DNA from 2 places in the Micromonospora sp. NPDC049171 genome. Region 2 is predicted to be linked to the other one. Evidence: riboswitches for the same ligand, from Rfam matches in the RefSeq annotation. Region 2 holds a riboswitch; the other holds the start of a gene.
What was found. A riboswitch is a leader RNA that binds a small molecule or an ion and turns the genes downstream of it on or off. The one in region 2 is predicted to bind thiamine pyrophosphate.

Region 1: another riboswitch for thiamine pyrophosphate. It lies ahead of thiE (thiamine phosphate synthase); the one in region 2 lies ahead of AB0B14_RS13435 (ECF transporter S component).

The regions. Positions count from the first base shown of each region.
Region 1 covers NZ_JBEZDJ010000004.1:126,717-141,084, reverse strand. Annotated here, with positions in the region: gene thiC (phosphomethylpyrimidine synthase ThiC) at 1-263, opposite strand, end outside; gene thiD (bifunctional hydroxymethylpyrimidine kinase/phosphomethylpyrimidine kinase) at 281-1,066, opposite strand; gene AB0B14_RS07015 (thiamine phosphate synthase) at 1,063-1,809, opposite strand; gene AB0B14_RS07010 (thiazole synthase) at 1,917-2,696, opposite strand; gene thiS (sulfur carrier protein ThiS) at 2,693-2,893, opposite strand; gene thiO (glycine oxidase ThiO) at 2,884-4,041, opposite strand; gene thiE (thiamine phosphate synthase) at 4,038-4,664, opposite strand; TPP riboswitch at 4,659-4,768, opposite strand; gene AB0B14_RS06990 (ThuA domain-containing protein) at 5,080-10,923, shown strand; gene AB0B14_RS06985 (hypothetical protein) at 10,995-11,522, shown strand; gene AB0B14_RS06980 (aldo/keto reductase) at 11,683-12,645, opposite strand; gene AB0B14_RS06975 (ATP-binding cassette domain-containing protein) at 12,683-14,362, opposite strand.
Region 2 covers NZ_JBEZDJ010000009.1:805-15,172, forward strand. Annotated here, with positions in the region: gene AB0B14_RS13405 (pirin family protein) at 1-451, shown strand, start outside; gene gndA (NADP-dependent phosphogluconate dehydrogenase) at 612-2,054, opposite strand; gene AB0B14_RS13415 (thiamine-binding protein) at 2,242-2,538, opposite strand; gene AB0B14_RS13420 (hypothetical protein) at 2,831-3,337, shown strand; gene AB0B14_RS13425 (energy-coupling factor transporter transmembrane component T) at 3,470-4,270, opposite strand; gene AB0B14_RS13430 (ABC transporter ATP-binding protein) at 4,267-5,763, opposite strand; gene AB0B14_RS13435 (ECF transporter S component) at 5,882-6,475, opposite strand; TPP riboswitch at 6,551-6,655, opposite strand; gene AB0B14_RS13440 (alpha/beta fold hydrolase) at 6,762-7,592, shown strand; gene AB0B14_RS13445 (AAC(3) family N-acetyltransferase) at 7,622-8,428, shown strand; gene AB0B14_RS13450 (SIS domain-containing protein) at 8,425-9,174, shown strand; gene AB0B14_RS13455 (DUF6328 family protein) at 9,314-9,817, shown strand; gene AB0B14_RS13460 (acyl-CoA dehydrogenase family protein) at 9,922-11,928, shown strand; gene AB0B14_RS13465 (hypothetical protein) at 12,072-12,239, opposite strand; gene AB0B14_RS13470 (hypothetical protein) at 12,438-13,046, opposite strand; gene AB0B14_RS13475 (Fur family transcriptional regulator) at 13,098-13,496, opposite strand; gene AB0B14_RS13480 (metalloregulator ArsR/SmtB family transcription factor) at 13,493-13,792, opposite strand; gene AB0B14_RS13485 (metal ABC transporter permease) at 13,830-14,368, opposite strand, start outside.

The sequences.
Region 1 (14,368 bases), on a different contig from region 2:
GCCCGCGCGTACGCGAGCTGGGTGGGACGACGTCCGTCCACACCGGCGAGCGGCGTACCCGCGCCGCGCACCGGTGCCACGTCACCCCGCTCGGCGATCCACGGGCCCCGCAACGCGGGCAACCCCACCGACGGGTCCGATCCCGGGCCGGACGTGTCGTAGAGCCGCACCGGCGGAAGATCCCCGGTCAGCCCCACCTCCGCGAACGGCACCCGGACATCGGGCCGCGAACCCTCGACGTACACCTTGCCTCGTGCCTGCATGACAACTCCCTTGGTGATCAGGCGGACCAGCCGAAGTGATCCAGCGGTCCACGTCCCGCGCCCAGCTCCCAACTCCGTGCGCCGGTCAGCGCACGGAGCACGTACTCCTTCGCGGCCCCCACCGCGGCCGGCACCGGATCGCCGAGGGCGAGCCGCACGGCGATCGCCGCCGAGAACGAACACCCGGTCCCGTGGGTGTGCCGGGTGTCCACCCGGGGGGCGCGCAGCAGGGTGGTGACGCCGCCGCCGTGCAGCACGTCGACCGCCTCGCCGCCGCCCAGGTCACCGCCGGTGACCACGACGTACTCCGGGCCGCCGGATGCCAGGGCCTCGGCGGCCACGACCATCCCGGCCACGTCGTCCACCGGACGTCCGGTGATCGCCGCGGCCTCCGCGCAGTTCGGCGTCGCCACCCTGGCGTACGGCAGCAGCCGCTCCACCGCACTGACCACACCGAGGCGGTGTCCACTCGTGGCGACAAGCACCGGATCGACGACGAGCTGCGGCAGCCGGCCGTCCCGGGCCGCCTCGGCGACCACGTCCGCGACGGCCGGGGTGCCGAGCATCCCCGTCTTGACCGCGCGCACGGTGAAATCCATGAGTACGCTGTCCAGCTGCTCGGTCACCGTGCGCGGCGGCATCGGCAGCACGGCGTCGACACCCCGGGTGTTCTGGGCGGTGACCGCGGTGAGGACGCTCGTGCCGTACGCGCCGAGCGCCGCGAAGACCTTGAGGTCGGCCTGGATGCCCGCGCCGCCGCCGGAGTCGGAGCCGGCGATGGTGAGGATGGTGCTCGGCGTCATCTTCCCTCGTCTTTGGTTGCGGTTGGGGGCTGTGGCCGACAGTGCCCACTCCGGGCGGTCAGGCTTGATCCCTGCGTGGGCACTGTCGGCCGCAGCCCCGCTCGTGGGGACCTGGTGCCTCCGTGCCGGGTTTTGGTCAGCATCGGGGTGACCGCCTCGGCATAAGCGCTGGTCAGGATCGCCGCTGTTTCGGCGGGGTCTGTTGCTCGCATGATCGTGCCCAGCACTGCCACCCCTGCGGCTCCTGCCTCTACGCAGGCGGCTACCTGTTCCGGGGTTTCGATACCGCCCAGGGCCAGTACCGGTACGTGGCTGATCCTGATCAGCTTGCGCAGCCCTTCGGTGGCCAGGGGTGGGCCGTACCCCGGTTTTGTTCTGGTGGGGTAGACCGGGGAGAGGGTGGCGTAGTGCTCGGTGGTCAGGCGGTTCAGCTCGGTTTCGTCGTGGCAGGAGCGGCCGACCAGGCGGTGGGTCGGCGGCGGGTACGGGCCGGCGGCGGGCAGGTGCACGGCGTCGCCGCCGAGCGGGTCGGGCCCGGCCACGACGAGGGTTCCGCCGACGTCGGCGAGGATCGCGCGCAGGTCGGTGGCGAGGGCGGCGCGCTCGGCGCGGGGCAGGTCCTTCTCCCGCAGCACCACCCAGCGCACTCCCCCGGCCACCGCTCCCGCGACAACCCGCTCAAGCCCACCCCGAGCGGCAATCCGATCGGTAAGAACGACCACCCCCGACGGCACCCTCCCCAACGAGATCTTGGAAGGAACGTGCCCCTCCAGGGGCGGTTTGCTTCCAAGATCTCCCGCCGGCGGCGACGCCGTCGGCGGCGGTGACGCTTGGGGCGGTGGTGAGGCGGTCACAGGTTTGGTCTTCCCTCGTCGGGGGTGGACGCCAGCGCGTGGAAGCGGCGGGCGATCCGGCCGGCGCCGGCCGCCAGATGTCCGGCCTCGACCGCGTAGCGCATCGCGGTGGCCATCGCCACCGGGTCCGCGGCCCGGGTCACCGCGCTGGCCAGCAGCACGCCGTCGCAGCCCAACTCCATCGCCAGGGCCGCGTCGGAGGCGGTGCCGATGCCGGCGTCGAGGATCACCGGCACGTCGACACCCTGGCGGATGAGCCGGATGTGGTGCGGGTTGCCGATGCCCAGCCCCGAGCCGATCGGCGAGCCGGCCGGCATCACCGCGGCACAGCCCACGTCGGCGAGCCGGCGGGCGAGCACCGGGTCGTCACTTGTGTACGGCAGGACGGTGAAACCGTCGGCGACCAACTCCTCGGCGGCGCGGAGCAACTCCACCCCGTCGGGCAGCAGCGTCCGCTCGTCGCCGATCACCTCCAGCTTGACCCAGTCGGTGTCGAACGCGTCCCGGGCCAGTCGGGCCACCTTCACCGCCTCGGTCGCGGTGTGGCAGCCGGCGGTGTTCGGCAGCAGGCGTACCCCGCACCGGTCCAGCAGGTCGAGCAGCCCACCGGCCGTGCCCGGGGCGGTGTCCACCCGGCGCAGGGCCAGGGTGACCAGCTCGGTGCCGGACGCCCGGATCGCCTGCTCCAGCACGTGCAGATTCGCGGCACCACCGGTGCCGAGGATCAGCCGCGAGGTGAACGTCTCCCCACCCAGCTCGAACGACACCCCGCTCACCCGCCCTGCGCCGCGGTGAGCACCTCGACCCGGTCACCGTCGCGCAGCGCCGTGGTCGCCCAACCCGCCCGGGGCACCACTTCGCCGTTGACCGCGACCGCCACCCCGCGCGGTTGCGGGGCGACGTCACGGACCAGATCGGCCACCGACACCTCACCCGGGACGCTTCGCCCGGCCCCGTTCACCGTCAACTCCACAGGTCCCCCTTCATCGTCGTTTCGGGCTCACCGTCCGCCGCCACACCGACGAACCGGTCCGGCCGGAAAGGCGCGAGCAGCGGATCGGGTACGCCGGCGCACACCAGGTCGGTGATCAGGTCGGCGGTGACCGGGGTGAGCACGATGCCGTGCCGGTGGTGACCGGTGGCGATCAGGACGTCCGGTCGGCCCGGCAGCGGCCCGAGGATCGGTGCGTTGTCCGGGGTGCCCGGCCGCAGCCCGGCGACCGCCTCGACCAGGTCGTACTCGGCCAGCTCGGGCAGCAGGTCGACGCCGGCGCGGAGCAGGCGCTGCACGGCACCGGCGGTGACGGTGGTGTCCGACCGTTCCTCGACCGTCGCGCCGAGCACGACCTCGCCGTTGGGGCGGGGCACCAGGTAGACGGGTTCGCCGTCGGCGTACCCCCGGATCACGTGCCGGAAGCCCGGCGCGACGCCGTCGGGCGCGCGCAGCCGGAGGATCTGGCCCTTCACCGGCCGCACGGGCAGGCCGGTGAGTGCGGCGGCCCCGCAGCCGGCGGCGACCACGGTGACCGCGGCGTCCACATCGGACAGCCGGGTGACCACCTGCGGCACCAGCACCGCGCCGGCCCGCTGCGCGGCCGTGCGCAGCGCCGGCACCAGCAGCCGGGGGTCGACCTGGTGGTCGGTGGGCGCGAGCGCGCCGCCGCCCACCCGGGGGGCGAGGGCCGGTTCGAGGTCGCGCAGCTCGCTGGGGCGCAGGGGGGTCACCGGCAGACCCAACCCCTGTTGGTACGCCCACAGCCGGCGCGCCTCGGCCAGGTCGTCGCGGGTCAACCCGACCAGCAGGGTGCCCTCGGTCCGGTAGCCGATGTCGACGCCCGTCGCGTCGGCAAGCTCGGCGGCGAACGTGGGCCAGCGGGCGGCGGACGCCAGCAGCAGCTCGGTCAGCTGCCGCTCACCGAAGTACGCCTCGGCGACCGGGGCGAGCATGCCGGCGGCCACCGCCGACGCCCCCGAGCCGGGTGCCGGATCGTGCACCACCACCCGCAGCCCCCGCGCGGCGCAGCGCCAGGCGATCGCCAACCCGATCGGCCCGGCCCCGATCACCGCCACGTCCGGCCGGCCCCGGTCGTCGGAGGACGCCGACTCGGACCGGCCGGTCAGCACGTCAGGGCCTCGATCAGCGTGGCGGTCGCCTGCGCCGGGTCGGCGGCGGCGGAGAGCGCGCCGACCACCGCCACCCCGTACGCCCCGGCGGCCCGCAGCTCCCGTACGTGGGCGGCGGTCACGCCCCCGATCGCGATGACCGGCACGTCGACGGCGTCGGCGACGGCGCGTACCCCGGTGGGCCCGATGGGGTCCGGCAGGCCGGACTTGGTGCTGGTGGGGTGGCACGGGCCGACGCCCAGGTAGCTGGCTCCCGCCGCGACCGCCGCGGTCGCCGTTTCCGGCGCGCGGGCGGTGGCTCCCAGCACGCCGGTGGGGCCGAGCACCCGACGGGCGGCGGTGACCGGCAGGTCGTCCGCTCCGACGTGGCCGCCGGCGGCACCCACCGCCAACGCCACGTGCAGTCGGTCGTTGACCAGGCAGGTCGCCTCGTACGGCTGGCAGAGCACCAGCACCCGCCGGGCCAGGTCGTACGCCTCGCGGTCGGTCGCGGAGTCCTCGACCCGGACCTGCACGACCAGGTCGGCGCGGGCCACCGTGAGGGCGGCCCGGACCACGGTGAGCGGGTCCCGACCGGGTCGGGTGTCGGTGATCAGATGCAGTCGCCCCAGGGACGGCACGGCAACTCTCCTCCCTGCGCCGGCATTATCCGGATCAGGTTCGACGGTCGGGGGCTGTCAGCCCCCCTCTCAGCCCGGTACACCGGGCTCCCGTGGGTTACTTGCGTGTCACCGTACGACAGATCCGCCGGTCTGCCAAGGCGGGGCTCGGCGGCGGCCGGTGGGCCGGAACGCACCGAATCGAGCTAGATCTGTGGGGCGGTTCATGCGGTCCTGTTCGGAATGTCGCCTGCCGTTGCAGAACCGTTACCCGCCGGCATCTTGCCGGACATTGAACCAGTCGAATTAATTTGTTCAGCGATTCGACAAAATGTCGGTGGGGGTGCCCTCGCAGGGTGTGACCACCGGCTCCATCAGGGACGGCCTTCGGCGAGCCGACTCCCGCGATCTCCGTCACTACGACACAGGAGGCGGCGTGTCCCGTTCTCGTCGTGCCCGCGTACCCATCACCGCAACCCTCATCTCCCTGGCCCTCGCTTCGACGACCCTGTTCGGCACGCCCGCGCAGGCCGCGCCGGCCGCCGCACAGGTCCCCCCACGGGAGGCAGCGGCCGGAACCCCGGTCACCCAGGTGGCGCCGAAGGCGCCCCAGAAGGCCGCCGACGATCCCTTCTCGGTCCTGGTCTTCTCCAAGACTGCCGGCTTCCGGCACGACTCCATCCCCACCGGTGTCGCCGCCATCCAACAGCTCGGCGCCGCCAACGGATTCACTGTGGACGCTTCCGAGGACGGCGCCGCGTTCAGCGACGCCAACCTGGCGAAGTACAAGGCCGTGATCTGGCTCTCCACCACCGGTGACGTCCTCAACGCCGAGCAGCAGGCGGCGTTCGAGCGCTACGTGAAGGCCGGCGGCGGCTACGTCGGCATCCACGCCGCGTCGGACACCGAGTACAGCTGGGCCTGGTACGGCGACCTGGTCGGCGCGTACTTCGCCAACCACCCGCAGAACCAGCAGGCCACGGTCAAGGTGGAAGACCACGCCCACCCGTCCACGGCCGAACTGCCGGACCGCTGGTCCCGGTTCGACGAGTGGTACAACTTCCAGACCAACCCGCGGCCGGACGTGCACGTGCTGGCCAGCCTGGACGAGAAGAGCTACACCCCGGGGGCGGGCGCGATGGGCGCCGACCACCCGACCTCCTGGTGTCAGGACTTCGACGGCGGTCGTTCCTGGTACACCGGTGGTGGGCACACCCGGGAGTCGTTCGCCGAGCCCGAGTTCCTGTCCCACCTGCTCGGCGGCATCCGGACCGCGGCCGGTGTCGCGGACGCCGACTGCGGTGCCACGAAGACCTCGAACTTCGAGAAGATCGCCCTGGACAGCAACACCAGCAACCCGATGGAGCTGGACATCGCCCCCGACGGGCGGGTCTTCTACATCGAGCGCGACGGCCGGGTGCAGATCATCAAGCCGGACACCGGCAGCACCGTCACCGCCGTCGACCTGGACGTCTTCACCGGCAACGAGGACGGTCTGATCGGCATCCGGCTCGACCCGGACTTCGCCACCAACAAGTGGGTGTATCTCTACTACGCCCCGAACGACAACGTCACGCGCAACCTGCTGTCCCGGTTCACCGTGACCGGCGACACCATCGACCCGGCGAGCGAGAAGCAGGTGCTGCGGGTCGACACCCAGCGCAACACCTGCTGCCACGCGGGCGGCAGCATGACGTTCGACAGCGCCGGCAACCTCTACCTGGCCACCGGTGACAACACCAACCCGTTCGAGTCCAACGCGTACTCGCCGCTCGACGAGCGCCCGGGCCGCCAGGACTACGACTCGCAGCGCACCTCGGCGAACACCAACGACCTGCGTGGCAAGGTGATCCGGATCCACCCGGAGGACGACGGGACGTACACCGTTCCGACGGGCAACCTCTTCGCGCCGGGCACCGAGAAGACCCGTCCCGAGATCTACGCGATGGGCTTCCGCAACCCGTTCCGGATCGGCACCGACCCGAAGACCGACACGCTGTACGTCGGGGACTACGGGCCGGACGCCAACGCGAACAACGCGACCCGGGGCCCCCGCGGTCTGGTCGAGTGGAACATCGTGACCCCCGGCAACTACGGCTGGCCGTACTGCACGGGCACGAACGAGGCGTACAACGACTACACGTTCCCGTCCGGCCCGAGCGGCGCGAAGTTCGACTGCGCCGCGCCGGTGAACAACTCGCCGAACAACACCGGCCTGACCAACCTCCCCCCGGTCGTCCCGGCCACCGTCGACTACGGCTACGCCGGTGACGCGCGGTACCCGGAGATCGGTGGCGGTGGCGCGCCGATGGGCGGCCCGGCCTACCGGTACGACCCCAACCTCAACTCCACCCGCAAGTGGCCGGCCTACTACGACGGCAAGGCGCTGCTCGGCGAGTGGAACCAGAACAAGATGTACACGATGCAGGTGACCGCCGACGGCAAGTCGCTTGTGGACATCAACCAGCTGCTCACCGGGATGAGCATGATCCGGCCGATGGACTTCGAGTTCGGCCCGGATGGTGCCCTGTACCTGATCGAGTGGGGCAGCGGCTTCGGCGGCAACAACGACAACTCCGGCATCTACCGGATCGACTACACCGCCGGTGACCGCGCGCCGATCGCGGCGGCGTCCGCCAACCCCAGCTGGGGTCCGGCGCCGTTGACCGTCACCTTCTCCAGCGACGGCTCCCGGGACCCGGACGGTGGCGCGCTCACCTACGCCTGGTCCTTCGGCGACGGGCAGACCTCCACCGAGGCGAACCCGACGCACACCTACGTGACGCCGGGCAACTACACCGCCCAGCTCACCGTGACCAACGCGAAGGGCCGTACCGCGGTGGGCAACGTGCCGATCACCGTGGGCAACACCGCACCGACGGTCACCATCGAGTTCCCGCCGGACGGTGGTTTCTTCAACTGGGGTGACCAGGTCAAGTACACGATCAAGGTGACCGACCCCGAGGACGGGCAGATCGACTGCGCCAAGGTGAACCTCCAGGTGCTGCTCGGTCACGACGAGCACGCCCACCCGCTGGAGCAGCACACCGGCTGCACCGGCACCGTCCAGACGTCGCTCGCCTCCGGGCACGGCGCCGAGGCGAACGTCTTCGCGGTCTTCGAGGCCACCTACACCGACCAGGGTGGTGCCGGCGGCGCCGGTGCGCTCACCGGTCGGCAGATCGAGATCCTGCAGCCCAAGCAGAAGCAGGCCGAGTACTTCACGGCCACCGGACGGACTCCGGTGAGCACCGGCGGCGGAGACGCCGGTGTGCAGCGGGAGGCCGGGGCCGACACCGCCGGTGGCGGCCAGAGCATCGCGTTCATCGAGGACGGTGACTGGTGGTCTGTCGCTCCGGCGAACCTGACCAACATCACCGAGATCCGGTTCCGGGCCGCCTCGGCCGCCGCTGGCGGTCGGATCGAGGTCCACGCGGGTGCGGTCGACGGACCGGTGGTCGCCACGGCCGTCGTGCCGACGACCGGCGCGTGGCAGACGTACACGGACGTGAGCGCACCGGTCACCGGTGCCGCGAGCGGTTCGCTGTTCTTCGTGGCCCGCGACCCGAACGGCGGAACGGGTTCGCTGTTCAACGTCAACTGGATGGACTTCGTCGGCCGCGGTGTCACCGAGAACGCGCCGCCGGCGGTCAGTGCCACGGCCACCCCGGCCACCGGCACCGTGCCGGTCACCGTCGCCTTCGACGGCACGGCGACCGATGCCGAGGGCAACACCCCGCTGACGTACGCCTGGGACTTCGGTGACGGAGGCACGGCGACCACCCTGGACGCCAGCCACACGTACACCAGCGCGGGCGCGTTCACGGCCACCCTCACGGTGACCGACAGCAAGGGCGCCAAGGCCTACGCCACGGTGCCGGTGCGGGTGGACGCTCCGGACACGTCCTGCCTCGGGGCGCGTTCGGACGACTTCAACGGCAACACCCTGGACAAGGGCCGGTGGACCAGTGTGGTCCGGGAGAACCAGCTCTACTCGCTCAGTGGCGGCGCGCTGCGGCTGCCCACCGGGGTGGGTGACCTCTACGGGGCTCGCAACGACGCCACCAACCTGGTGCTCCAGGCGGCTCCGACCGGCGCCTGGGAGATGACCACCAAGATCACCCTCCCGGTGACGGCCAACTACCAGCAGGCCGGCCTGCTGGTGTACGGCGACGACGACAACTACGCCAAGGTGGACCTGCTCTACAACGGCAGCCGTCGGGTGGAGTTCATCCGGGAGACCGCGGCCACGCCTCGCAACGAGGCCGCCGACGCCACCAACGCACCGGCGGGTGACACCGTGTACCTGCGGATCACCAGCGACGGGACGAACCTGACCGCGTCCGCCTCGGGCGACGGGCAGACCTTCACCCCGGTCGGCCGTTCGGCCGCGCTCGCCGGCATCACCAACCCGCGGATCGGGGTCTTCGCCCTCAACGGTGGCACCGAGGCACCTGTTGTCGACGCGGCCTTCGACTCGTTCGTGGTCACGCCGGACGCCCCGGCCGGCCCGGTCGAGCCGTCGGACGAGTTCACCGGCAGCTCGCTGGACAAGTGCCGGTGGGACGCCATCACGCGGGAGGACACGGCCGGTTACCGGGTCACCGATGGCGCGTTGCGGATCGACGTGCCCAACGGTGACATCTACGGCACCGACAACACCGGGCCGAAGAACTTCATCCTCCAGACCGCGCCGTCCGGCGACTGGACCCTGGAGACGAAGGTCGACGGCAGCCTGCTGAACGAGCAGTACCAGCAGGCCGGTCTGCTCGTGCAGGCGGATGACGACAACTACGTCAAGTTCGACTTCATCGCGGACAACCAGGCCGGCCAGGCGGTGACGCGGCGGATCGAGTTCCGCAGCGAGATCGCCGGGGTGGTGCAGAGCCCGCAGCCGGAGGCGACCAGCCTCACCTCGGCGGTGTGGCACCTGCGGCTGGCCCGCACGGGCAACACGTTCACCGCGTCGTACTCGGCGGACGGCACGACCTGGACCGCCTTGGAGGCACTGACCAACAGCGCGGTCGGGGCCACCCCGAAGGTCGGGCTGTTCACCCTCGGCGCCAACCAGACGGCGTCGAAGACCGCCTCGTTCGACTACTTCCGGCTCAGCACGAAGGTGGCCGACGAGACCGCGCCGGTCACCACCGCGGCGGTCTCCGGCACCCCGACCGAGGGGTGGTACACCGGGCCGGTGACGGTCACGCTCACCGCCGCCGACGAGGCCGGCGGTAGCGGCCTCGCCGGTACGGAGTACCAGCTGGACGGGGCCACCACCTGGACGGCGTACACCGCACCGGTGGCCGTCACCGGCGACGGCGAGCACGAGCTGCGGTACCGCTCGACCGACAAGGCCGGCAACGTGGAGGAGACGAAGACCGTCTCCGCCAAGATCGACGCCACCGCGCCGGTGACCTCGGCGACGTTCGCTCCGGCGAACAACGCCGGCTGGCACAACGGGACGATCCCCGTCGTGCTGACCTCGACCGACGCCGGTTCCGGGGTCAAGACGGTGGAGTGGTCGCTGGACGGTGGCGCGTGGACGCCGTACACGACGCCGGTCGAGGTGACCGGCGACGGGCAGCACGAGCTGCTGTTCCGCTCGACCGACAAGGCCGGCAACGTCGAGACGCTCAAGTCGGCGGTGCTGCGCATCGACGGCACCAAGCCGACGCTGCTGGTGTCCGGGATCGCCGACGGCCAGCTCTACGGAGACAGCCAGGACGTCCGGGTGTCCTGGCAGGCCGTCGACCCGACCTCGGGCATCGCGACGGTGGTCGGCAAGCTGGACGGCCAGGCGTACGCCAGCGGCACTCTGCAGGCCATGTACGAGCTGCCGCTCGGCCTGCACGAGCTGACCGTGACCGCGACCGACAAGGCGGGCAACGAGACCACCTCGACGGTCCGGTTCTTCGTCACCACCTCGTTCCGGGACATGCAGAACCTGCTGGACCGGTTCAAGGCGACGGGTCGGCTCTCGGCCAAGGCGCACAAGCAGTTGACGGCGAAGCTCGACGCGGCCCGTCAGGCCGAGGCGGCCGGCAACGACAACAAGGCGATCAAGCAGTTGACCGCGTTCCGCACGCTCGCCGCCGACGCCACCCTGGTGGCTGAGGCGGAGATCCGGGATGTCCTGGTGCGGGACACCGACGCGATGATCGTTCGACTCGGCGGCGCGGCCAGCAAGGCCGGGGTCAAGGCGAACGACGGCGAACCGGTCAAGGGCACCGGGCGGCTCGGTGGCGATGCCACCCGGCTCGCACCCGGTCGCCAGCTCTGATCCGACGAGGCCCCTCCCCGACGCCGCGGCGTCGGGGAGGGGCCTCCCTCATTCGTAGCGAGGAGATGTCTGTGACGGGTATCCGCAAGGTGTTGGCCGCCGTGTTCGCCGGACTGGCCCTGACCCTGCTCTCCGCTGCCCCGGCGGCCGCCCGGGCCGACAAACTCAAGCTGACGGTGGCCGGCGACGGGGCTCAGGGGGTCACCATCCAGGCCACCTACGCCGATGGCCGACGACTGGACCGGGTGGTGCGCCTGGTGCTCACCGCCACCGGCCCGGACGGGCAGAAGGTCGGGCCGGTGCAGTTGGAGCCGCAGCCCGAGGGGCAGGGCTTCTACAGCAGCGGGCCGGTGCTCTCCGCCGGCACGTGGCAGGTGACTGTGGACTCCCCCGCTCCCCTGCCGGCCAAGGCCAGCGCCACGGTGCAGGCCCGCCCGGCGCAGTCACCCCCGCCACCCAAGCCGGTGGCGGTCAACAAGCCGGCTGACGGCGGAGGCGGCGCGGGTGCCGGCTGGTGGCCGTTCGCGGCGGCCGGCCTCGTGCTGGTCGCCGCGGCGATGGGGGTGGCCATGCTGTTCGGCCGCCGCCGCACCACCTGAGGCGACAGGTTTCACCACACGGGCCGGGCCGCCACAAGCGACCCGGCCCGTGATCGACTCGGTGTCTCTGAAAATCGGGGCTTCCCGGGCCGGGGGTCACCGCGGTTTCACGAAACGCGAGTGGATCACCAGGGGGACGCACGGATCAGCCATGCCTCGCTCAGAGGATGGCGCGCAGTGCCGCCAGGTCCTCGTCGGTGGGCTCCCAGGTGCCGGCGGCGGCGTTGGCGCGTACCTGCTCGGGCGTGGTGGCACCGGCGATCACCGAGGTCACCGCCGGCTGGGCGGCCAGCCCACCGATCGCCACCTGGAGCATGGTCAGACCCCGCTCGGCCGCGTACGCCTCGATCGCCTCGATGGTGTCCCAGTCGGCCGCGGCGAGCCGCTCGGCGTACCGGCCACCGCCGGAGAGCCGGCTGCCGGCCGGCGGCTGCGCCTCGCGCTTGTACTTGCCGGTGAGCAGCCCGTTGGCGAGTGGGAAGAACGGCAACATGCCGAGGCCGAACCGCTCGCAGGCCGGGATGATCTCGGTCTCCACCGAGCGCTCCAGCAGGCTGTAGTGGTTCTGCGCGCTGATGAAGCGGGACCGGCCGTTGGACGAGGCCACCCAGTCCGCGTCGGCGATCTGCCAGCCGGCGAAGTTGGAGTTGCCCAGGTAGCGCACCTTGCCGTCGCGGACCAGGTCGTCCAGGGCGGCGAGGGTCTCGTCGATCGGGGTGCCCGGGTCGGGCTCGTGCATCTGGTAGAGGTCGATGTGGTCGGTGCCGAGCCGGCGCAGCGACGCCTCCACCGCACGGGCGATGTAGCGCCGCGCACCCCGGGCGCCGAAGTCCGGCCCGTTGAGGCCGTTCATGTCCATGCCGAACTTGGTGGCCACCACCACGTCGTCCCGGCGGCCCTTGAGCGCCTGCCCGAGCAGTTCCTCGGAGCCGCCCTGCGGCTCGCCGTAGATGTCGGCGGTGTCGAAGAGGGTGATCCCGGCGTCCAGGGCGGCGTCCACCACCGCGCGGGTGCCGTCGAGGTCGAGCTTACGGCCGAAGTTGTTGCAGCCGATGCCGACGACGGACACCACGAGCCCGGAGTCGCCCAGCCGGCGATAGGTCATGTCAGTCACGAGATCCACCCTATGCCGGCCGGACGCACCGCTGCCCGGTGACCGCTCAGCCCACGTCCCAGACCGGTTCCGGGGTCTCCACCACCTCGCTGTCGCCGCGGAACAGCACGAACCGGTCGAAGGAACGGGTGAACCAGCGGTCGTGGGTGACCGCGATGACTGTCCCCGCGAACGCGTTCAGGCCCGCTTCGAGGGCCTCCGCGCTGGCCAGGTCGAGGTTGTCGGTGGGCTCGTCGAGCAGCAGCAGCGTCGCGCCGGACAACTCCAGCAGCAGCACCAGGAACCGGGCCTGCTGCCCGCCGGAGAGCGTGCCGAAGCGCTGGTCGCCCTGTGCCGCCAGCTCGTAGCGGCTGAGCACCCCCATCGCCGCGTGCCGGTCCATTCCGGTGCGGTGCTCGTCACCCCGCCAGAGGATCTCGACGAGCGTCTTCGACATCAGCTCCGGCCGGTCGTGGGTCTGGGAGAAGTGCCCGGGGCGGACCCGGGCACCGAGGCGCGCCGTGCCGTCGTGCGCCACCGGCGCGAGCGCGAGCGCCCCGTCGACCGGCCCGTTGGCCGGGTCCGGGTCGGTGCCGCCCCGGGCCAGCAGCCGCAGGAAGTGCGACTTGCCGGTGCCGTTGGCACCGAGCACCGCCACCCGGTCGCCGTACCAGATCTCCAGGTCGAAGGGGAAGGTCAGGCCGTCGAGCTCCAGCTGCTCGCAGACGACCGCGCGCTTGCCGGTCCGCCCGCCGCTCAGCCGCATCCGGATGTCCTGGTCCTTCGGGGGTACGGGCGGCGGCCCGGCCTCCTCGAACTTACGCAGCCGGGTCTGCGCGGCCTGGTAACGCGAGGCCAATCCGTCGTTGTACGCGGCCTTCTGCTTGTACATCAGCATCAGCTCGCGCAGCTTCTGGTGCTCCTCGTCCCAGCGCCGACGCAGCTCGTCCAGGCGGGCGTGCCGAGCCACCCGAGCCTCGTGCCAGCTGGCGAAGCCGCCCGGGTGCACCCAGGCGCTGCCACCCTCGACGGCCACCACCCGGTCGGCGCTCTGGGCCAGCAGCTCGCGGTCGTGCGAGACGTAGAGCACCGACTTGGTCGACTCGCGCAGTCGCGCCTCCAGCCACCGTTTGCCGGGCACGTCGAGGAAGTTGTCCGGTTCGTCGAGCAGCAGCACCTCGTCCGGGCCGCGCAGCAGCAACTCCAACGCGAAGCGTTTCTGCTGACCGCCGGAGAGGGTGCGCACCGGGCGGTCCCGCACCGTGTCCCAGGTCCGGTCCAGCACGATTGTCGCCACGGTGTCGAAGAGCACCTCGGCGTCGTACCCGCCGGCCTCGCCCCAGGCCCCCAGCGCGTCGGCGTACGCCAACTGGGCCTTGCCGGCGGCGTTGCTGAACTTGCCGTGGGCCTCGGCGGCCCGCATGGCCGCCTCGGTCTCGGCGAGTCGGCGGCCGGCGTCGCGCAGCGAGGGCGGGGCCAGCGACAACGCCAGGTCGGCGAGCGTCGACTCGTCGCCGATCATGCCGATGAACTGCCGCATCACGCCCAGGCCGCCGGCCCGCGCGATGGCGCCGCTGCGCACCGGCAGGTCGCCGGCGACCATCCTCAGCAGCGTCGTCTTACCCGCGCCGTTGGGCCCGACCAGGGCGACCTTGCTGCCCTCACCCACCCGGAACGACACGTCGGCGAAGAGTTCCCGACCGTCGGGCAGGATGTGCCCGACCGCTGCCACATCCACGTATCCCACGCCGGG
Region 2 (14,368 bases):
CATCCTGCACTCGGAGAAGAACGACGCCTGGCGACTCGACAACCAGGAGCCGCACACCGACCCGGTCCACTTCGTGCAGATGTGGGTGCTCCCCGACGAGCAGGGCGTCGACCCCGGCTACGAGCAACTGGAGATCGAGGACGAACTCCTCCGCGGCGGCCTGGTGCCGATCGCCTCCGGAATGGACCGCTACGACGGTGCGTCCGCGATCCGGATCCGCAACCGGTACGCCACCCTGCACGCCGCCCGTCTCGCCCCCGGCGACGAGGTCACCATCCCCGACGCACCCTTCGTGCACCTGTACGTGCCCAACGGCACGGTGACCCTGGAGGGCAGCGGCCCGCTCGGCACCGGCGACGCGGTCCGGCTCACCAGGACCGGAGGCCGCCGGGTCACCGCCGACGAACCGGCCGAGATCCTGGTCTGGGAGATGCACGCCACCGTCGCCTGACCGTTGCCCGGCCGGGAGGCGCGCACCGCCCTGCCGCATGAGCGCGCACCGCCCTGCCCCCACGATCTCACCCGAACATGGATGTAGTGGCCTTCCGAGGGCGGAAGGCCACTACATCATGGATCGAGCACGATCACGGCGCCGCGGGGCGCCGCGCCGACTACGCCGGGGACTCGGCGCGGTCACCGGCCCAGGTGGTGTGGAACGAGCCCTCGCGGTCGACCCGCTGGTAGGTGTGCGCGCCGAAGTTGTCCCGCAGACCCTGGATCAACGCGGCGGGCAGGCGCTCGGCGCGCAGCGCGTCGAAGTACGCCAACGACGACGAGAACGCCGGGGTCGGCACACCGGCCCGGGTCGCGTCGGCCACCACCCGCCGCCAACTCGGCACGCCAGCGGCGACCGCCTCGGCGAAGTAGGGCGCCACCAGCAGCGTCGGCAGGTCCGGCTTCTCGTCGTACGCCTCGCGGATGCGGTCGAGGAAGCGGGCCCGGATGATGCAGCCGCCCCGCCAGATCGTCGCCGTGCCGCCGAGGTTGATGTCCCAGTCGTACTCCTGGCTGCCGGCGCGGATGTGGTCGAAGCCCTGCGCGTACGCGACGATCTTTGAAGCGAGCAGCGCCCGGCGGACGTCCTCGACGAACGCGTCCCGGTCGGTGACCTGCCACTTCTCACCCGCGTCCGGGAACGCCCGGCGAGCGGCCTCGCGCTGGTCGACGTGCCCGGAGAGCGAGCGGGCGAAGGTCGCCTCGGCGATTCCGGTGATCGGGATGCCCAGATCCAGGGCACTCTGCACGGTCCACCGGCCGGTGCCCTTCTGCTCGGCCCGGTCCTGCACGATGTCCACGAAGGGGCGGCCGGTCGCCGCGTCGGTGTGCGCGAGCACATCGGCGGTGATCTCGATGAGGAACGACTCCAACTCGCCGTTGTTCCAGTCGCGGAAAATCTCCGCGATCTCCGCCGGCTTCGCGCCCAGACCGGCCCGAAGCAGGTCGTACGCCTCGGCGATGAGCTGCATGTCGGCGTACTCGATGCCGTTGTGCACCATCTTGACGAAGTGCCCGGCGCCGTCCGGCCCGACATGGGTGCAGCACGACACGCCGTCCACCTGGGCGGCGATCTTCTCGAACATCGGTCCGAGCTTGGCGTACGACTCGGCGGAACCGCCGGGCATGATGCTCGGCCCGAGCAGCGCGCCCTCCTCGCCACCGGAGACGCCGGTGCCGCTGAAGTGCAGCCCCTGCGCGCGCAGCGCCTCCTCCCGGCGGCGGGTGTCGGCGAAGTGGGCGTTGCCGCAGTCGACGATGATGTCGCCCTCTTCCAGCAGCGGCACCAACTCGTCGATCACCGCGTCGGTGGGCGCACCCGCCTTGACCATGACGATCACCGCGCGGGGGCGTTCCAGTGACGCCACGAAGTCGGCCATCGTCTCACCGGGCACGAACGTGCCCTCGTCGCCATGCTCGGCGACCAGGCTCCGGGTGCGCGCGGGCGTCCGGTTGTGCACCGCCACCGTGAAGCCGTTGCGGGCCAGGTTGCGGGCCAGATTCCGGCCCATCACCGCCAACCCGGTCACACCGATCTGCGCCCTCGCCTGCTCAGCCATTCGTGCCGCCACCTCTCGTCACCACTATCAGCGTTTGGAAACTTACCGCGATGTGAGCCGATATGGACCAGTGATCCACCTCCCGTTTCTGCGAACAACATGCGCGTTGCGAATGGTGGCCTGGGCGCTCCGCAGTGGAGCCGGTAGGCCGTACCGGGAAACCTGTCGCCAACCCGCGCCGCGCGCGTCAGCCTTCGGCGAGGCGGGCTTCGATCCGGGCGATCTTCCCGTTGAGCGCGTCGGTGACCCCGGGCCGGACGTCGGCCTTGAGCACCACGCTCACCCGGGGCGCCTGCGCGGCGACCACGTCGACCGCCCGTTTCACCACCGCCATCACCTCGTCCCACTCGCCCTCGACGGTGGTGAACATGGCATCGGTCCGGTTGGGAAGGCCGGAGGCACGGACCACCCGCACCGCCTCGGCGACCAGGTCGCCCACGGAGTCGTCACCGCCGAGCGGGGTGATCGAGAACGCGATAAGCATGTGCCGATCGTGCCAGTAAAAACGGATGCGCGTCCGGTCGGGCGGTGGCTAGGGTACGGCCATGCGTAACTGACGCCCCACTTTCCGAGCCGGCCCGCCGTCCCGCGTCGCGGTCCGTGCGCTCCCGGGCGTCCCGCATCTCCTCCCCGCCGTTCGGCGGCGCTGGCCCTGCCTGGCCCCGGTGAGCAGTCCCTTCTCCCTTCGACCGCCGCGCAATGGCGGTCACCAGCCGATCCGACCGACCGCCGCAGCGCGGGGCCGGCCGTGCCGGTCGGCATTGACGGAGGTCAGGATGCCTGCGAGGCGTAACCCGAAGAAGTTCCGTACCCCGAAAGCGACGCCGCTCGGCATCGACCCGGCGGCCGGCCCCGGCCCGCTCCCACCCACCCTCCCCGACCTGAACCTCGCGCTCGAACCGCCCCTGCCGGCGGAACCGGCGCTGGCCGGGCCGGCGGCTGTCCCGGACGTGCTGGCCGGGCCGACGGTGCTGGCCGGGCCGACGGTGCTGGCCGGGCCGACGGTGCTGGCCGGGCCGACGGTGCTGGCCGGGCCGGCGCTGCCGGCGGCTGTCCTGGACGAGTTGGCTGTTCCGGTCGCCGGGCCGGCAGCGGTCGATGTGCCGGCGGCGGTCGATGTGCCGGCGGTTGTCGACGCGCCGGCGGTGGGAGATCTGCCGAAGTCGACCGGGCGACCGAAGGCACCGACGGCCGGCCCGCCGCAGGGTGGTGGCAACCGCTCCGGCGGCGGACGCAGCCAGCAAGCTGGCCAGACCCGCCGCTACGCCTTCCGCCGTAGCTGATCGAGCCGCCTGCGGCCCACCTCGCCCCGCGATCTTGCACTTTCTGTCCTCACGAAACTGGCACACCAGGACGGAACGGCGACAGAAACCGCAAGATCGGCGAGGGTGCTGCGTGGGCGCGGCGGCTGGGGTTTAGCTGATCAAGGGGCGGAAGGTGCCTGCGATGATGCTTGTCGTGAGGGCGGCGCCGGCCAGCACTACCGCCCCGGCGATGAGGAGCGCGTCGGCGCGGGTGAAGTGCTGACGGCGGGCGACGGTGCGGGGTGTGCCGGCGTCGAAGCCACGGGCGTCCATCGCCACCGCGAGCCTGGTGCCCCGGCGGATCGCCCCGACCAGCAGCGCGAACGCGGTGGAGGCGAACAGTCGCAGCTTCGCCACCGGGTTGCGGCCCGCGTCGACGCCGCGTGCGCGTCGGGCCATGCTGATCATCTGCCACTCCTGACCGAGCAGCGGCACCAGACGGAACGCGGCCAGTGCCCCGATGGCGAACCGGGCCGGTGCCTTCACGTTCTGGACCAACGCGTCGGCCAGGTCGGTGGGGTCGGTGGTCGCGAAGACGATCACGCCGGGCAGGGCCACCGCGAAGACCCGTAGCACCAGGCCGAGGGCGGTGAGCAGCACGCCGGTGGTCACCAGGATCGGTCCCGCGTCCAGGAGGACCCGGCCGGACCGGTCGGCGGCGAAGAGCACCAGGGTGACCAGGATGCCGGCGGCACTGAGGAGCAGTGGCCAGGCCCGTCGGGCCAGCACCCGGTAGCCGATGCCGAACAGCGGCAGCACGGCGAGTTCGAGCGCGATGGCGATCGCCGGGGCGAGGGGGTCCAGGGTGGCCAGCAGGGTGAACGAGAAGACCAGCGCGGCGGCGACCTTCGCCACCGGGTTGCGGCGGGCCAACGGCGCGTCGGGCGCGGCGACCGGCTCGATGCTGATCATCGGACGTCGTCCCGGCCAGGCTGGCCCGCCGGCCGACCTGGCCGATCACCTGCCGGGTCGGCGGGGACGGCGCCGGCCGCGGCCCGGTGCAGGGTGACGGTGCGGTCGGCGAGCGCGGCCACGAAGTCCGCGTCATGGGTGACCGCGACCACGCCGTGCCCGGCGTCGCGCAGGTCGGCGAAGAGGTCGACCAACTCCCGCCAGGTCCGCCGGTCCTGGCCGAAGGTGGGTTCGTCGCAGATCAGCAGGCGGGGCGCGGTGGCCAGGGCGGTCGCCACACTCAGCCGCCGCGCCTCACCACCGGAGAGGGTGTACGGGTTGGCAGCCGCGAGGCGGCCCAGGCGCAGCCGTTCCAGCAGCGCGGACACGGTCTCCTTGACGGCCGCCTCAGGTTGACCGGTCCGGCGGGGGCCGAGCGCCAGCTCGTCGAAGACGGTGCTGGTGACGAACTGGTGCTCCGGATCCTGGAAGACCGACCCGATCCGCCGGGCCAGTGCGGGGGCCGACCAGCGGTGCGGGGGAGTGCGGTGGTCGGTGCCGGCCAACTCGACGGATGCGGTGACCCGTCCGACGCCCGGCCGGAGCAGCCCGCCGAGCAGCAACGCCAGGGTGGACTTGCCGGCGCCGTTGGGTCCGCGTACGGCGAGTGCCTCGCCGGCGCGTACCGCCAGGTCGGTGGAGCCCAGCCGGGGCGGCAGGCCGAGCCGGTCGGCGGTGAGCAACAGGTCCCCGGGCGCGGCGGTGGCTGGCCGGGGCGCGATGGGGTGACCGGGCACCCAGACCCCCTCGGCGGCGAGCGTGGCACCGTGGGCGGCGAAGACGGCCTCGGGTGTGCCGTCGGCGCGGACCCCGCCGCCAGGTTCCAGGACGACCACCCGGTCGACGAGCGGCAGCGCCTCGGCGATCCGGTGCTCGACCAGGATCAGCGTGGTGTCGGCGTCCAGCGCGCCGGCCACCGCCTGTCGGATCAGGTCGGCCCCGGCCGGGTCGAGGTTGGCGGTCGGCTCGTCGAGCAGCAGCAGTTCCGGACGCAGTGCCAGTGCGCCGGCCAGGGCGAGGCGTTGCTGTTCGCCGCCGGAGAGCGCGGCGGTGGGGCGGTCCCGGGGGTACGGGAAGCCGACGCGGCGCAGCGCCTCGTCCACCCGGGGCCAGATCTCGTCGGTCGGTACGCCGCGGTTCTCCAGCCCGAACGCGACGTCGTCGCCGCAGCGCGCCATCACCAGTTGGGTTTCCGGGTCCTGGAAGACGATGCCGACGCGTTCCCGCCCCTTGCGCGGGTCGAGTCCGTCGATCTCGACGGTGCCCTCCTGCTCGCCGGAGTCCTCGGGGAGCAGCCCGGCCAGCGCGCTGAGCAGGGTGCTCTTACCGGCCCCGGAGGGCCCGAGCAGCAGAACCCGCTCCCCAGCCTCGACCCGCAGATCAACCCCGCGCAGAGCCCAGGCGCGCCGCCCAGCGTGCCGCCACCCGAACCCCCGCAGCAGTACCCCGCCCACCAAACCCACCCCCTCCCAGCCTGCCGCCCCTCACCCTGCCCGGTTGATCATGAGGTTGACGGGTGGTTCTGAAGATCCATCCGCCCGTCCACCTCATGATCGGCCCGAGTGGGTGGGGTCAGATCAGTGCTCGGTTCCGGCCTACCGGGAAGCGGTCCAGGACTCCGGTTCTGGCCAGGGACTCGGTCAGCAGCCAACCGCCGGCACCGGCGATCACGGTGGCGCTGACGATGGTGATCAGCGCGTACGGGAGGCGGTAGTCGGCGAACGCGTAGTCGGCGTTCCAGACGAAGAAGTCGAACAGCGCGGCGCTGAGACCGGTCAGCGCGCCGGCCAGCAGCGCGGTCGGCAGCCGGTACGACCGGTAGCGGAACGCGGCGAACGCCAGCTCGGCGCCGATGCCCTGCACGATGCCCTGCGGGATAACCGTGCCGGCCCACTGGCTGCCCAGCAGCGCAGAGAGGACCGCGGCCACCGTCTCGCAGTAGAGCGCGGCGCCGGGCTTGCGGATGACCAGGCCGCCGATCACGGCCGGCATCAGCCAGACGCCGTAGAGCAGCGCCTGCGCCGGCGGGAAGAAGGTGAAGGCACCCTCGGTGGCGCTCCAGACCAGGCCCCAGGCCCAGAAGATGACGCCGAAGGCGACCGCGATCACCGAGGCGACCACGATGTCGATGGTCCGCCAGCGGCCCGTGTCGGTGGTGGATGTCATGTGTTGCTCCCAGTTCTGACTGCGAACCAGGAGAAGACGCACGCCGCACGCCCGGTGGCACCGGACGGCGGCGCGGCTGGAGGTCGACCGAACTCCCTGCGCTGGCATTACCCAGATCAGGTTCGAGGGTCTGCGGGCGTGCCCGCACTCTCAGCGCTGTGCGCTCCCCTGTCGGATGTGAAGTTGTCTCGTCGACGCTAACACCGACCAGGGGTGCCGGCCTAGCAGGGCTTCCGTCCGTCTCGGCGTTCGGCCAGCGGTACGCCGGCTGGGTAGGCTGACGATCATGCGGGTCGACGCGCGAGGTCTCACGTTCGAGGTAACCGCCGGCGGTCCGTCGGACGGCGTACCCGTCCTGCTGCTGCACGGCTTTCCCCAACACCGCGGCGAATGGGACGACGTGGTGCCCGCGCTGCACGAGGCCGGGCTGCGCACGTACGCGCTGGACCAGCGCGGCTACTCGCCCGGCGCGCGGCCGACGGCGGTTGCCGACTACCGGATCCCCGAGCTGGTCGCCGACGTGGTGGCGGTGCTCGACGCCCTGGGGCTGGACACCGTCCACCTGGTCGGCCACGACTGGGGCGCGGTCGTGGCCTGGGCCGTCGCCGCCGGGCACCCCGACCGGGTCCGCACGCTGACCGCGGTGTCCGTGCCGCATCCGGCCGCCATGGCGTACGCCCTGGCCAACGACGGTCAGCAGAAGGCCCGCTCGTCGTACATCACGTTGTTCCGTAAGCCAAGGACCGCGGAGAGGGTGCTGCTGGCGTGGAACGCGACAGCGCTGCGCAAGATGCTCGGCGGGGTGGGCGACGCGCCCCGGGTGGACCGCTACGCCGCCCCGATGCGTGCGCCGGGGGCGCTCACCGCCGCGCTGAACTGGTACCGGGCGATGTCCCGCGCCGACCTGGCCGGCGTCGGCCCGGTCGCGGTGCCCACCACCTACGTCTGGAGTGACCGGGACGTCGCCATCGGCCGGACTGCCGCCGAGGCGTGCGCGGCGAACGTCACCGGGGCGTACCGCTTCGTGCCGTTGACCGGTGTGAGTCACTGGATTCCGGACACCGCGCCGGGGCCACTCGCCGAGGCGATCCTGGCCCGGGCCGCCGGAACGGCCTGAGCCGTGCGGGTCGGTCGGAGAGGGGCACCGTGACGACGGGTACCAGCGGGCCGGGCACCCGGCGCTCGATCGCCGCGCAACTGCGCCTGCTGGGCGTACGCCCCGGCGCGACGCTGCTGGTGCACGCCGCGCTGCGTCCGCTCGGGTTCGTCTGCGGCGGACCGCACGCCGTGGTGCTCGCCCTACGTGACGCGCTCGGCCCGGACGGCACCATCGTGGTGCCCACCCACACGCCCGACAACAGCGATCCCGCGCAGTGGCGCAACCCGCCGGTGCCGGCGGACTGGTGGCCGCTGATCCGCGCCGAGATGCCGGGCTTCGACCCGGCGGTGACCCCGAGCCGGTTCATGGGCGCGCTCGCCGAGACGGTCCGTGGCTGGCCCGGGGCGCTGCGCAGCTCACACCCGCACGTGTCGTTCGCCGCGCTCGGCCCGGCCGCCGAGCAGGTGGTGGCCGGGCACCGCCTGGCCGACATGCTCGGCGAGGGCTCGCCACTGGCCCGGCTCTACGACCTGGACGCCGACGTCCTGCTGCTCGGCGTGGACCACTCGGTGAGCACCTCGCTGCACCTGGCCGAGTACCGCTGCCCGGGTTCGCCCCGCGAGCGGGTCGGCGCGGCGGTGCGGACCGGCGACGGCGGTCGGGAATGGGTGTGGTGGCAGGACGTACGGCTCGACGCGGACGACTTCGACGCGTTGGGCGCGGACCTGGAGGCCACCGGGGCGGTGCGCAGCGGACCGGTCGGCACCGGAACCGGCAGGTTGATGCGCCAGCGGGCGGCTGTCGACTTCGGGGTGCGCTGGCTGGACCGTAATCGGACGACGGAGGACGCATGACGGTGAGTGCCGAGGCCTACCTGGCCGTGGTGACCGAGACGATCGGTCGGGTGGCCGCCAGCCAGCGGGAGGCGGTGGGGCGGGCCGCCGACCTGATCGCCGACGCCGTACGCGCCGACGGGGTGGTGCACGCGTTCGGCACCGGACACTCCGAGGCCCTCGCCATGGAGATCGCCGGCCGGGCGGGTGGGCTGGTGCCGACCAACCGGATCGCGCTGCGTGACCTGGTGCTGCTCGGCGGCGAGCCGGCCGAACGGCTCGGTCCGTTGCTGGAGCGGGACCCGGCGGTGGCCCACCGGCTCTACGAGCTGGCTCCGGTGCGGCCCGCCGACGTCTTCGTGCTCGCCTCGAACTCCGGGGTCAACGGCGCGATGGTGGAGTTCGCCACGCTTGTCAAGGAACGCGGCCACGCCCTGGTGGCGATCACCTCGGCGCAGCACTCGGGTCGGATGACCTCCCGCCACCCGTCCGGGCGCAAGCTGGCCGACCTCGCGGACGTCGTGCTCGACAACGGTGCGCCGTACGGTGACGCGACGCTGCCGCTGCCCGGCGGCGGCGCGGTCGGCGCGGTCTCGTCGATCACCGCCGCGCTGCTGGCCCAGCAGGTCACGGTGGAGGTGGTGGCGCGGCTGCTGGCGGCGGGGGAGCGGCCACCGGTCTACCTGTCGGCGAACATCCCCGACGGCGACGCGCACAACACGGAGTTGGAGGTCCGGTACGCCGGTCGAATCCGGCGCGGGTCCTGACGCGGTGCTGATGGCCGAGGTGCGTCCGGAAGGTGAACGACGGATGTCGTGAACCCGTTTCACGCTCGCCCGGGTGGGGCATTGGCGTTGCTGCCGGCGGCCGGGACCGCCGGCAGTAGCGTCGCAGCGGAGGTAGCGCGTGTCCAAGGAGACCGAGAAGCAGCGTTGGCAGCGCAATTTCGCCGACCTGTTGCAGGAGTTGCGGGTCGCACAGACGGGCGTGCAGATCCTCTTCGCCTTCCTGCTCACCCTGCCGTTCAGTAACGGGTTCACCGAGACCACGGAGTTCCAGCGGGACGTCTACATCGTCGCGCTGCTCGCCGCGGCCGCCGCGACCGCGATGATCATCTCGCCGGTGGCGTTCCACCGGGCGCTGTTCCGGCAGGGGCGCAAGCCGGAGTTGGTGCGCTTCGCACACCGGATGGCCACCGGTGGTCTCGCCTTCATGCTGATCGCGATGGTCAGCGCGGTGCTGCTGATCACCGACTTCGTGCTGGACCGGCCGATCGCCTTCGTGCTCAGCGCGCTGACCGGGCTCTGGTTCGTCACCTTCTGGGCCGCCCTGCCGTTCGCTCGCCGCAACTGGGGTGAGGACGACATCGACGACGAGGACGACGACCCGGACGAGATCGCCGGCCGCTGATCTGACAGATCTCCACCGATGGCTACCCCCGGGTAACAACCGGGGGTAGCGTGACGACAATCGCGCATGTCGACGCAGCCGCACCGAGGTTCGAGGGGGCAGCCGTGACCACGACGCAGGACGGCCGACCAGCACCGGACGGCCCCGATTCCGACGCCGCACCCAGCACCGCCGGTGCCGCGGCCCCGTTGCCCACGGAGGCCGGGCAGGTCTCGGAGAAGGAGGCCCGGCAGGTCGCCGAGGCCGCCCGCGAGTCCACCTGGGACCGGCCCAGCTTCGGCAAGGAACTGTTCCTCGGCCGCTTCCGACTCGACCTGATCGACCCGTGGCCCCGATCCGATCCGGACGACGTGGCGCGCGCCGAGGAGTTCCTTGGTCGGTTCCGCGCCTTCCTGGCCGCCGAGGTGGACGGGGCCGCCATCGAGCGCGACGCGTCCATTCCGGACTCGGTGTTCCACGGCCTGGCCGACCTCGGCGCGTTCGGCATGAAGATCGACCGGAAGTACGGCGGGCTGGGGCTGAGCAACCTGCACTACTGCCGGGCGCTGATGCTGGCCGGCTCGGTCAGCCCGGCCATCGGCGCGCTGCTCTCCGCGCACCAGTCGATCGGGGTGCCGCAGCCGCTGAAGATGTTCGGCACCGCCGAGCAGAAGCAGCGCTTCCTGCCCCGGCTCGCCGCCGGCGAGGTGTCCGCGTTCCTGCTCACCGAACCAGACGTCGGCTCCGACCCGGCCCGGCTGGCCACCACCGCCGAGCCGACCGAGGACGGCACCGGCTACCGGCTCAACGGGGTGAAGCTCTGGGCCACCAACGGCATCGTGGCCACCCTGCTGGTGGTGATGGCCCGGGTGCCGGCCGCCGAGGGGCGGCGGGGCGGCATCACCGCGTTCGTGGTGGACGGCGACAGCGCCGGCATCACCGTCGAACGGCGCAACGAGTTCGTCGGCCTGCGCGGCCTGGAAAACAGCCTCACCCGGTTCCACGACGTGTTCGTGCCCGCCGAGAACGTCATCGGTGGCGAGGGCAAGGGGCTGAAGATCGCCCTGACCACCCTCAACACCGGTCGCCTGTCGCTGCCGGCGATGTGCGTGGGCGCCGGCAAGTGGGCGTTGAACGTGGCCCGGGGCTGGGCCGCCGACCGGGTCCAGTGGGGCCGGCCGGTAGGCGAGCACGAGGCGGTCGCGCAGAAGCTCTCCTTCATCGCCGCCACCACGTACGGCATGGAGACCATGCTCGACCTCTGCTGCCTGCTCGCCGACGACGACCACAACGACATCCGGATCGAGGCCGCGCTGGTCAAGCTGTACGCCAGCGAGATGGCCTGGAAGATCGGCGACGAGCTGGTCCAGATCCGGGGTGGGCGCGGCTACGAGACGGCCGACTCGCTGGCCGCCCGGGGCGAACGCCCGGCCAACGTCGAGCAGGTGCTCCGCGACCTGCGCATCAACCGGATCTTCGAGGGCTCCACCGAGATCATGCACCTGCTGATCGCGCGGGAGGCGGTCGACGCCCACCTGTCGGTGGCCGGCGACATCATCGACCCGGACGCGGGCCTGGGCCGCAAGGCACGCGCCGGCGCCCGAGCCGGTGCCTTCTACGCGAGGTGGCTGCCCACCCTGGCCGTCGGCCGGGGGCAGAGCCCATCGGCGTACGCCGAGTTCGGGCCGCTCGCCGCGCACCTGCGCCAGGTGGAGCGGTCGTCGCGCAAGCTGGCCCGGTCGACGTTCTACGCGATGTCCCGCTGGCAGGGAAAGATGGAACGTAAGCAGGCGTTCCTCGGCCGCGTGGTGGACATCGGCGCCGAGTTGTTCGCGATGTCCGCGGTCTGCGTCCGGGCCAACGCCGAGCGGGGCAGCCGCCCGGAAAATGTCGAGCTGGCCGACCTGTTCTGCCGGCAGGCGCGGGTGCGGGTGGACGCCCTGTTCAACGCCCTGTGGGACAACACCGACTCGGTCGACACCGCCGCCGCGAAGCGCATCCTCGCCGGCCGCTACGCGGGCCTGGAGGAGGGCGTGATCACTCCGTCCGACGAACTGCCCTGGGTGGCCCGCTGGTCGCCCGGCCCGTCCACCGCCAAGGACGTCCGCCGCCGCATCCCGCCAAAGCCCTGACCCGCGCGCGCCGCCGGGCGCCACGTCGAGCCGAGCCGGCTCGACGGCGGCCGGCGCAGGTGCAGCGGGCCACGGTGCGGGTGCGGCGGGCCGCGGTGTGGGTGCGGCGGGCCGCGGCGCGGGTCGGCGGGCGACGGCGCGGGTCAGCGGCTGATCGCCCAGGCCAGCACTGCCGCCAGGATCAGGCCGTTGACCGCCGCCAGACCCAGGTACGCCGCGGGCGGGATCTTCTTGCCCCGGCGGACGAAGGACACCAGGACGGCGGCGTAGCCGAGCAGCAGGACGGCGATGACGACCAGGAAGTAGAACACTCGAAGACCTTAACGGTCTCTCGACCGCGCGGTCCGAGGTGGCGCGGTGGTCGGCACCGCCGATGCCATGATCAGGTGATGAAAAGTAGGTCCCCGGGCTGCTTCTGACCTACTTTTCATCACTTGATCACGGTGCGAGCGGTGGTCGGCGGCATCCGCGGGTCGCCGGTGCGAGCGGTGGTCGCGGGGAAGTCGGGGTCAGCGGGTCCGGCCGCGCAGGCCGAGGTGGCGCAACTCCAGCGCGGCCAGCGCGTCGACTGTCGCGTCGTCGCCGCGCCGCCACGCCTCGGCCACGTCGGGCCCGACCTGGGTCAGCCGGCCCAGCGGCTGGGTGGCCAACGCGCGCAGGGCGAGCAGGTCCCGGCCGGCCGGCCCGGCGGCCAGCTTCGCGGCCGACCCGGCCCGACGCATCCAGCGCAGCCGCAGCGGCAGCCAACCGAACAGCACCAGGCCGAGCGGGAAGATCAGCACCGCGATGGTGAGGGCGAGGGCGAGCTGATCGACCAGGTGCTGCTGGTCGCGGCCGGCGTCGGCGAGCCCTCGGGCAGCGTTGGCGGCCTGTTGGAAGGGCGCGGTCAGCTCGTCGCCGACCAGTGGCACCCGGCGAACCTTGCCGCCGGCGTCGGCGAGGTTGTCGGCGAGCCCGCTACCGGCGCCCTCCAATTTCTGCCCCGGTACGGCGAGCTTCTGCACCAGGTCGTGCAGCCACAGCGCGCCGCGGACCGCCGCGTACACCCAGGCGACGACGAGCAGGTCGGTGAGCAACTGACGGGCGGCGGTCGGGAACCGATCGGCATAGATTTTCACGCCGGACAGCGTGTCACGAACCGAGCGCTGACGGCACGGTCGGATCGACAGTCAGCGGACGCAGGTGGGGCAGGTGCCGAAGATTTCCAGGGTGTGGCTGACGTCGGCGTAGCCGTGCTGCGCGGCGACCCGGTCGGCCCAGCTCTCCACGGCGGGCCCGGCCACCTCGACGGTGCGCCCGCAGGCCCGGCAGACCAGGTGGTGATGGTGCCCCTCGCTGCACCGGCGGTAGAGGTGCTCGCCGCCCGGCGGCCGCATCACGTCGATCTCGCCCGCGTCGGCCAGCCCCTGCAGGGTGCGGTAGACGGTGGTCAGGCCGACCCGCTCGCCGCGCTGGCGCAGCATCGCGTGCAGGTCCTGGGCGCTGTGGAAGCCCTCCATCTCGGCCAGCAGCGCACTCACCGCCGAACGCTGTCGGGTGTTGCGCACCGCAGTGCCGCTCTCGCTCATGATCCCTCCCCGGCGTGGCTGACCGCGTCCGCCACGATGTGCGCGACGTGCTCGTCGACCAGGCTGTAGGCGATCTCGCGACCGCGGCGGGAACCCCGCACCACACCAGCGCCGCGCAGCACCCGCAGGTGCTGGGAGACCAGCGGTTGCGCGGCACCGAGTTTGTCCACCAGCTCGTGCACGCACCGCTCACCGCTGGCCAGCTCACTGACGATGGCCAGCCGGATGGGCGCCGACAGGGCGCGGAGCAACTCGCTGGCCCCGTCGAACCCCTCGTAGCCCGTTGCGCTGGTCATCCTGCAACGGTAACCAATACCAGCGCCAGCGCCCCGCTCAGGATCGGCCCAGCACGACCTCGTGAGGTTCGGCCGTTGGCGCGGCGGCCGGCGTCGACCGCCGGCGCAGTGTCCGCCAGACCCCACCGGCGACGGCGACCACCAGGAAGGAGGCGATCGCGACGAGCACCACCGAGGCACCCGGCGCGGTGTCCGCCGTGGCCGCCACCCAGACACCGGAGCCGGCGGCGAAGAACCCGAGCGCCATCGCCGCGGTCATGGTGCTGCGGAAACCCCGGGTGACCTGCTGGGCGGTGGCGACCGGCACCACCATCAACGCGCTGATCAACAGCACCCCGACGGCCCGCATCGCGATGGTCACGGTGATCGCGGTGGCCACCGCGATCAGCAGGTTCAGCGTACGCACCGGCAGGCCGGAGACCCGGGCGTACTCCTCGTCGTGGCTGACCGCGAAGAGGGCCGGGCGCAGCGCGATCATCGTGACCAGGATCGCCGCGCCGAGCACCGCGATGGTGATCACGTCGGCGAGGGAGGTGGTGATCAGCGACCCGAACAGGTAGGCGTTGAGGTTCGCGC